DNA from 3 places in the Alkalihalobacillus sp. MEB130 genome. Region 2 is predicted to be linked to each of the others. Evidence: predicted binding sites of a transcription regulator. Region 2 holds the regulator's gene; each other region holds the start of a gene.

Region 1 (3,189 bases), on a different contig from region 2:
AAACCTTATAAACATGTCTTTCTCACCCCCTGTGTATAGTTGCAGTTAACTCAAATAAAAGGCGCTATCCCAATGGGACAGCACCTTTTATCTGAAATACCTACTCTTCCAAACTCCCTTTTGGTCCAAAATATTCAAAATGAATCCGTTCTGCAGGTACGTTCCATTCTTGCAATGCTTTGTTCATAGCTTTCATAAAAGGCAGGGGTCCACAGAAGTAAAAATCAGCTTCGTTGTTTTGTAATATTGACTGAAGCCATGGAAGATCAATAAAACCTTCTTTATGGTATATCTTCGTTTGTTTGTCATTCTCAGTCGGCGATTCGTACGAGACGAAGTAACGAATGTGCTCTGATTGATTCGCTAGATTTGTCACTTCATCGTTGAATGCATGATAGTGGCTGTTAATGGCAGCATGAATATAGGCAATCTTTCTTTTGGGTTGTTTGCTAGCTGATGTTTTAAGCATACTTAATAAAGGAGTTTGGCCAACACCTCCGCTGATTAAAACAAGGGGACGATCACTTTTTGTATCAAGAACAAAGTCGCCAGCAGGTGCAGAGACTTCAATAATATCGCCTTCAGAAACTTGATTGTGTAAGAAGGTAGAAACAAGGCCAGCTGGTGTATTACCTTTCTGATCCTCTCGCTTTACACTGATGCGATAGTAAGGTTTTCCTGATGTATCTGATAAACTGTATTGTCTTAAATGAGTATATGTCTCTCCATTAATAATGGCTTTTATTGTGATATATTGTCCAGGTTGGTAGACAGAAATTTGATTACCGTCTTTTGGGCTTAAATAAAAAGAAGTAATAACATCACTCTCAACTTCTTTTCTAGAGACAAGAAATTCACGGAAATCATCCCATCCTCCAGTTTGGGAAGCTGCCTCCATATACATTTCTTTTTCAACGGAAATAAACACCTCCGCAATTATGCCATAAGCTTCTCCCCATGCGTTAAGGATCTCATCCGTTGCTGCATCACCCAATACATCTTTAATTGCCAACAATAAATATTCACCTACAATAGGATAGTGTTCGGCTTGGATTCCAAGACTACGGTGCTTATGCGCGATTTGTTTAACGACTGGTAATATGGCTTCTAAGTTATCAATGTGCTGTGCAGCAGCATAAACCGTGTTCGCGAGTGCTTGTTGCTGCTTGCCCTGTTTCTGATTTACATGGTTAAAAATATGTAGTAATTCTGGATGGTTAGTAAATAACAGGTGATAAAAACGCGTAGTAATAGAAGTTCCATGTTCTGCTAGAACTGGTACAGTTGACTTAATAATTTCAATAGTATTAGAATCCAATGTCTTTGTTGACATGTAAGACTCCTCCATTTCCGAAAGATGTATTTTAAATACATATTTAATTATGGTAGCGTTTGCGTTTAAAAGCAATATTTAAAATACACCTTTCTAAAATTAGACAAAACTCACAGTGATTTAAAATTTTACGACTTCTGATTATAAAACTTAGGGAAGGCACAGATAAGATTTATAATGACAAATTGTAAAAGGCGAGAAAAAGTTTTTTTACTTAGGTCTAACAAAGACAAGTGAGCAAAAACACATTCATTATGTGAGTTCAATCACATATGGTAAGGCTGGTTGTTTGCTACTATTTTAAAAAAAGGAGGTAGTTTAGTATGGATCATTTTTGTAATATAGCAGGGGCTAGGTCACTTATATTATGTTCGCCTCTTCAGAGTTTAAAAGAGGAGCATCAACCATTACGAGAACAAATGGAGAAGTTGTATAGATTGTCTCATTCGATAGAAGAAGAAAAGGGGATTGGACAGATAAAAGAGCGTATATTGTACTTGCGTCAAGGAGTTGTTAAGTTTGTGAGCCAATTAGACCCCCATTCTGAAAAGGAAGAGGGAGTGTTATTTCCAATGGTTGCGCGATATATTGGAAAAGATACTGGTCCTATACTAGTTATGGAATATGAACATGACCAAGCAAAAGCACATTTGCGTCAATTTTTAGAAGAAACAACGAATCTTCAAGAAAGCCTCACTAGAGATGAGTTAGTCACAATCACGAAACGTTACAATGATGCTTTTAAGATTCTGCAAGGCCACTTTTTAAAAGAAGAGGAAATTCTTTTTCCATTAGCTCAACGTTTGCTGTCAGATGAAGAGAAATTGAGCCTAGAGGAGAGGATAGGTAGATTATAACGGTTACCCTAGTGAAAAGATTGACATAACTTGTATTGTTATTAGTTTCTCTCCTTTAAATTTTTTAGCTAGATGATATTTTAGGTTGAAGCTTTTGTCTGAATTTGTTATGATGAAATCAAATCAAAAGGCTATGTGTAACTGGCGAAACACGGATTACCGTGAGGGAGCACATAGTGTCGTAGCCGTTCGCCTGGGCAGAGGTAAGGGAGTTATTTCCCTTGCCTCTTTCTGTTTATAGGAGGCGATATTCGATATTACTTTGACGTAAATCGAGAATTTTCTTGAAATTTAGCTAATAGTACATGTACAATTTGATCATCATATAAAAAGAGAAAGAGGAGAGAACAATATGAGCACAACTACGTTAAAAAAAGTAAAAACAATCAAAACATTAAATAATATTGCACAAAGCGGGTTAAATGTATTTAAGGATCAGTATACAATCGATAATGAAAGCGACAATCCGGATGCGATTCTTGTTCGTAGTTTTAACATGCATTCACTTGAATTTGGCAATGATTTAAAAGCAATCGCGCGGGCAGGTGCAGGTGTGAATAATATCCCTGTTGATAAATGTACTGAACAAGGGATAGTTGTTTTCAATACGCCAGGTGCTAATGCGAATGCTGTAAAAGAGCTTGTATTAACAACATTAATGGCATCATCTCGAAATCTGTTTGCTGGTGTAGAATGGGCTAAGTCATTAAAAGGTGAAGGCGACCAAGTTCCTAAACTTGTTGAAGCAGGAAAAAAACAGTTTGTTGGAAAAGAAATTAAAGGTAAGACACTAGGAGTGATCGGACTAGGGGCGATCGGTGCTCTTGTAGCTAACGATGCACTTGATTTAGATATGGATGTTATTGGGTTTGACCCATTCATTTCTGTTAACACTGCTTGGAACTTATCTCGAAACGTTCAACGTGCGATGTCTATAGAGGAGTTGTTTGCAAACTCTGATTTTATTACAGTTCATGTACCTTTAACGGAAGATACAAA
Region 2 (3,189 bases):
TCGGATCACTCCATTTTGAAGAGGGATATCTTTCATCAGAGCTTTTAATAGTGTGGACTTACCAGCTCCATTTGGACCAATAAGGGCCACGCTTTCCTCACGGTCAATTTCGAGATTCAAGTCCTGAAAAATCACATCTTCTCCATAAGCGACATGAAGGTCAGAAGCACGGATCACCTCTTTTCCACTTTGACGCTCAATTGTAAAAGCGAAAGAAGCGGATTTCTCAGATCCAGCAGGACGATCGAGTAAGGTCATTCGGTCTAATTGTTTTCTTCTACTTTGCGCCCTCTTCGTTGTCGATGCTCTTGCAATATTTCGTTGGATAAAGTCTTCTAGTTTTGCTACTTCGTCTTGCTGCTTCTCATATTGCTTTAACTCTAATTCGTATCGCTTTGCTTTTTCATCAAGATAAGCACTATAGTTACCTGTAAATTTCGTTGATTTTGTTCGAGAGATTTCAACAACTGTCGTGACGATTTTATCTAAGAAGTAACGGTCGTGCGAAACAATTAAGATAGCACCCTTATAACCAACCAAGTATTGCTCAAGCCACGTAAGGGTCGCGATATCTAAGTGGTTGGTTGGCTCATCGAGAATAAGAAGATCAGGCTTTGTTAACAATAATTTTGCTAATGCTAATCTTGTTTTTTGCCCTCCGCTTAAGGTTGAAATCTTTGTTCCATAATCAAAATCACCAAAATTCATTCCAGCTAATACACCACGAATATCAGCTTCATATTGATAGCCGCCTTGATCTTTAAAGGTAATTTGAAGCTGATCATATTCTTTTAAAAGTTTGGAATAACGATTTTCGTCTTCAAGCAAACGTTGATCGGACATTTGTAATTCTAAATCGCGAATTTGTTTTTCCATTTTTTGAAGAGGAGCAAATACCGTTAGCATCTCTTCCCATATCGACAGTTCCGATTCCAGCCCTGTGTTTTGAGCGAGATAGCCAAGCTCTGTGCCTTTTGGCATCATCACTTGTCCACTATCATATGAAAGTTGACCAGCGATAATTTTAAGCAACGTTGATTTGCCAGCTCCATTACGACCAACAAGAGCCACGCGTTCTCCGGTTTGAATATCTAACTTGATATTTGTTAAGATTGGATCGATACCAAAGGATTTCGATATATTTATACATTGTAAAATAATCATAGATTTCATTCCTAACTCATAAGATCATTTCTTTTAAGAGATACCATAAAAAAGAAAACCGCTTTTTTACATATAAAAAGTGCTAACAAACTGGCAATGGCTCCACGCGCCGTACGCCTTTTGAGAAGATCGCTCAAAAAGCTAAACCCATAACGGCGTTCTGCTCATTGCTTAAGAGGTATCCTAAAAAGGAAAACCGCTTTTTACTTGAAAAGAGCGAACAAACTGGCAATGGCTCCGCGCGCCGTACGCTTTTTAAGAAGATCGCTTAAAAAGCTAAACCCATAACGGCGTTCTGCTCATTGCTTAAGAGGTATCCTAAAAAGGAAAACCGCTTTTTACTTAAAAAGTGCGAACAAAGTGGCAATGGCTCCACACGCCGTACGCTTTTTGAGAAGATCACTCAAAAAGCTAAACCCACAACGGCGGCTCCGCTCATTGCTTAAGAGGTACTACAAAAAAAGAAAACCGCTTTTTTGTAGTACCTCTTAAGTGTATCGTAGAATAGATCTTTCAACAACTTCATGAACAGAGGGGTAAAACGATTACAAACTCTGTGAAATGGTGTACAATAACCATAGTCTTGAATTGCCAACTTGACGATGGTAGGAGGGAGGCAATGGATGAAAGTAGATCAAACGAAGATTCCGCAGGCAACAGCAAAAAGGTTGCCGCTTTATTATCGATTTTTGGAGAATTTGTCTGCTTCGGGAAAGCAACGTGTATCGTCAACAGAATTGAGTGAAGCAGTGAAAGTAGATTCTGCTACGATCAGACGTGATTTTTCTTATTTTGGAGCACTTGGGAAAAAAGGGTATGGGTATAATGTAAATTACTTGCTGTCTTTTTTCCGGAAAACACTTGATCAGGATGAGCAGACGAAAGTTGCTCTAGTTGGAGTCGGTAATTTAGGAACTGCTTTTTTACATTACAATTTTTCGAAAAATAATAACACAAGAATTGTAAAAGCTTTTGATGTTGCTGAAGAAAAAATTGGGGAAGAGGTAGGCGGGGTGACCGTTTATCATTTAGATGATTTTGAAAAAATCATTGACCCAGACGTAACAGTTGCCATTCTAACCGTTCCACAAGTGGCTGCACAAAAGATAGCAGATCAGTTGGTAGCTAACGGTATTAAAGGAATTTTAAATTTTACGCCGGCTCGACTTGATGTTCCTGAACATGTTCGTGTGCATCATATTGATTTATCAGTTGAGTTACAGGCGCTTGTTTATTTTCTGAAACATTATCCAGGATAAGTTTGAAATGATTGGTAACTGTAATGGAAGTCATTGCGAACTATATAATCACACTCTATAATTAGAAATAGGACAAGGAGGTGCTACCTATGGGTGGATTAGGAGCAGGCAGCATTGCGCTTATTGCGATTGTTGCTTTACTAATTTTTGGTCCAAAGAAGTTACCAGAGTTAGGAAAAGCTGCTGGGAATACATTACGTGAATTTAAAAACGCGACAAAAGGCTTAGCAGATGAAGATGATAACAAGAAAAAAGAAAACGATAAAGCCTAAGTAGGAAGGGTTTATAAATGGAACAAAGAGACATGTCGGTAATGGACCACATTGTAGAACTAAGACGAAGAATTATTATCACGTTAATCTTCTTCATTGTGGCACTCATTGCCGGCTTCTTTTTAGCTACACCACTAATCACATACTTACAAAGTACACCGACAGCTCAAGATTTGCCGATGAATGCATTTAAGATGACAGATCCCATTCGGGTGTTCATGACATTTGCTTTTGCTAGTGCACTTATTCTTACATTTCCCGTTATTCTCTATCAGTTATGGGCGTTTGTAAGTCCGGGCCTGCATGAAAAGGAGCAAAAAGCCACATTAGCTTATATTCCATTTGCTTTTATCTTGTTTCTAGTAGGTATTTCTTTTTCCTATTTCATTCTATTTCCTTTTATTATTCAATTTATGGGGAACTTATCAGAACGTTTAGGAATAACAGAGCAGTATGGCATAAATGAGTACTTTTCTTTTCTATTTCAAATTACG
Region 3 (3,189 bases), on a different contig from region 2:
CGTCTCACGAATAAATCCACCTTGTGAGACAATTAAAGCTGTTGAAAGGGAGGCGGGAATTAGAACTCCCGTTACCCCATACATTAACGTATAGCCCACATGTCCTTTCGTCCCGTACGTCCCAAAGGCATAATAACTACCACGAAGAGCAAGCAAAATAATCGAAATACTAATAGGAATCAATAGCACTGTTCCAAAATAGTAAGCCGTTTGTGGAAAAAATCCTATCATCCCAACAAAGAAGAATACTAGAAATACATTCGTAATCTCCCAAACTGGCGATAAATAACGTTGAATTACTGTATTTACTATATGATGCTTTTTCGTCACGATCGTAGAAGCATTAAAGAACCCCGCCCCAAAGTCAATCGATGCAACAATCACATACCCAAACAAAAACAACCACAATACCGAAATCCCTACTACCTCAATGGTCATTTCGCAACCCTCCTTTGTTCCTCGGAAAGTTTCTCTAGTTCACGCTCAACCGGATTCTTTTTAAACATCCGTATTAACACAACCGCTGTACCAATCATCAAGATGATATATAAAATCGCAAACGCAATAAACATGACCCACACATATGGCGAATCGGTCGCCCCTTCTGCAGTTGTCATAAATCCGCGCATAATCCAAGGTTGACGTCCTACTTCTGTAAACCACCATCCAGCCTCAATCGCAATCATTGCTAATGGACCGGAAGCAACAAGTAGAATTCGGAATACGCGACTCTTAATCACTTTCCAACCGCGCCAAAGTGCAATCCAATAAAACAAGGAAAAGACCGTTAACCAAATTCCGATCGTAACCATAATGTCAAAGAAGTAATGAATGACTAAAGGTGGATGATATTCTTCCGGAATGTCATTTAATCCAATCACCTCTCCAAATGGATTACTATGAACAAGCATGCTTAGCGCATAAGGAATGCGAATCGCATATTTCACTTCATTTGTTTCGGTTAACACCCCATATAAAACAAGAGGTGCCTCACCTTCTGTTTCAAAGTGCCATTCTGCTGCTGCTAGCTTTTCAGGCTGATACTCAGCTAAAAACTTACCCGATAAGTCACCAACAAGAGCTGTTGCAATAGAGAAAATCAAAGCAATTTTCATCGTTAACGCCAATGCCTTACGGTGATACTCATGGCGATTGCCTTTTAATAAGTGATATGCAGCAATTGACGCAAGCACAAACGCTGTTGTCATATAGGCAGACGTTAATACATGCGCTACCTTAGTTGGCATCGCTGGATTAAACATCGCTAGTAGCGGCTGAATATTCGTCAACTGACCATCGACAAGTGTAAAGCCTTGCGGTGTATTCATAAAGGCATTCACCGACGTTATAAACAAAGCTGACATCGCCGATCCTAATACAACGGGCGCAAGTAAATAAAAGTGATGCTTCGGATTTTTGAACCGATCCCATGTATATAAATAGATACCAAGGAAAATCGCTTCAAAGAAAAACGCAAATGTTTCCATAAATAATGGAAGTGCCACAAGTTGTCCAGCAAACTCCATAAAACGCGGCCATAAAAGCGCCAACTGCAAGGCGATTGCTGTTCCTGTTACAACCCCAACCGCGACGGTAATAACATAGCCTCGTGCCCAACGCTTAGCTAGTAATAAATAATGCTCATCTTGATTTCGTAAACCTAACCAGTGAGCAATGGTTATTAAAATCGGAACACCAACACCAAGTGTCGCAAAAATGACATGCACTGATAATGTTAGCATCGTTAAATATCGACTAAATTCAACCGAGTCCATCTTTCTCCTCCTCTTCAAGCTCCTAATGTGAAGATAGTGTCATTTTACAATCAATATGTATGTGAAATACATCACAATTGAAACGATTTCGTTACAGAAGAGTGATAAATTGGTGACAATTATCGTTTAAACAAAAAAGTCACCTAAGATCTGGTACTTTAATGGGTTCTTTGTGAGTGCAAAACAAAAAGGCATGGAGAACGGAGCTCCATACCCTTTTTTAGTGAACGATTGTGCGGACCTAGAGGACCCTATTTCCCCCAAAAAGCTTGTTCTATGTGATAAAGGGACTCAGCGTACCTTATCTGTTAAAATCCATGTAATGTAGACCGATAATGCAATGAATAAGGGCTTCTGAGTCCGGAATGCCCGAAAAAAAGAAACTTTAGACACAAATAAGGGCTCTGGAGTCCGAGACCACTGAAAAAGGTACGGCTTCCACCTTAATGTGACCTTGAAGCAATGATCGTGTTTGTCGTTTTGCCCGCAAAACACTCTCTAAAAATCGATCTTCTCCAAATACAATCCATGAGCATCAGCAAATCCTGCCAAGCTCCTATCGTGCGATTCTAACATGTTTTTTACTTCTTCTGGATTCCGTTCACCTAGTCCAACATCAATCAACGTTCCAACCATTTTTCTTACCATATTATATAGAAAACCATTTCCTTTGATACGTATGTTAATAAACCCTGCCTCTTCCTCAATCTGAATGGAGTAAATATGACGGACCATCGATTTTTTCTTTGACTTTGCATTTGAAAAAGCAGTAAAGTCATGTTCCCCTTCAAAGTAACGAGATGCCTCTTTGATCTTTTCTAAATCTAGCTTTTTCTCAACATGTAAACTATGCTTTCGCATAAATGGATTAGTATAGCTTTCGTTCCATATTTTATACAAATATGTTTTATCCTTAGCGTTATACCTAGCATGAAAACGGTCGTTAACTAGTTTAACATCTGTCACACTAATGTCGTGCGGCAAATAACGATTTAAATATTGTTGAACCTCAAATTCTTGTAGCTTTTCAGCGAGCTTTACATTCGCTATTTGTGCAAGGGCATGAACTCCCGCATCGGTTCTACCAGAACCAATAATCTCAATATTCTTTCCTACCATTTCAGAGAGAACATTTTCGATTTTTCCTTGTATCGTATTTTCCGTATTGCCAAGACGCTGCCAACCTTTATAACGTCCACCATCATATTGGATGGTTAACTTGTAATTATTCATATTTTTCTCCTTTTGAATCGTAACATTCCTACCTAGTATCTCCCTTATTTCTTAGCCTCTATTCACGCTTTGCTTTCCCGAGCCCACCTAATGTTTTCATTATGTTTCAAGAGCATAAACAACACAATGAAAAAGGCTGCAACGACTGCCATTCTTTCTTCATACCCTATATATTGATACG

What was found. Region 2 encodes Rex, which represses fermentation and respiration genes when NADH is low (regulators of the CRP and FNR family bind a similar motif). Its sites were predicted from a motif close to TTGTGAAATATTTCACAA; they were not measured.
Region 1: N0O92_RS14320 (hemerythrin domain-containing protein) is a predicted target of Rex. The motif match lies at 1,588-1,605, and genes of this name have one in related genera.
Region 3: N0O92_RS11555 (cytochrome ubiquinol oxidase subunit I) is a predicted target of Rex. The motif match lies at 1,835-1,852, and genes of this name have one in related genera.

The regions. Positions count from the first base shown of each region.
Region 1 is NZ_JAOANA010000013.1:101,652-104,840, reverse strand. Features, by position in the region: gene N0O92_RS14330 (Crp/Fnr family transcriptional regulator) at 1-11, shown strand, start outside; gene hmpA (NO-inducible flavohemoprotein) at 101-1,333, opposite strand; gene N0O92_RS14320 (hemerythrin domain-containing protein) at 1,657-2,190, shown strand; ZMP/ZTP riboswitch at 2,318-2,396, shown strand; gene N0O92_RS14315 (phosphoglycerate dehydrogenase) at 2,543-3,189, shown strand, end outside.
Region 2 is NZ_JAOANA010000024.1:12,489-15,677, forward strand. Features, by position in the region: gene N0O92_RS19520 (ABC-F family ATP-binding cassette domain-containing protein) at 1-1,164, opposite strand, end outside; gene N0O92_RS19525 (redox-sensing transcriptional repressor Rex) at 1,788-2,423, shown strand; gene N0O92_RS19530 (twin-arginine translocase TatA/TatE family subunit) at 2,513-2,695, shown strand; gene tatC (twin-arginine translocase subunit TatC) at 2,713-3,189, shown strand, end outside.
Region 3 is NZ_JAOANA010000010.1:32,650-35,838, reverse strand. Features, by position in the region: gene N0O92_RS11560 (cytochrome d ubiquinol oxidase subunit II) at 1-438, opposite strand, end outside; gene N0O92_RS11555 (cytochrome ubiquinol oxidase subunit I) at 435-1,775, opposite strand; gene truA (tRNA pseudouridine(38-40) synthase TruA) at 2,274-3,008, opposite strand; gene N0O92_RS11545 (glycerol-3-phosphate acyltransferase) at 3,071-3,189, opposite strand, start outside.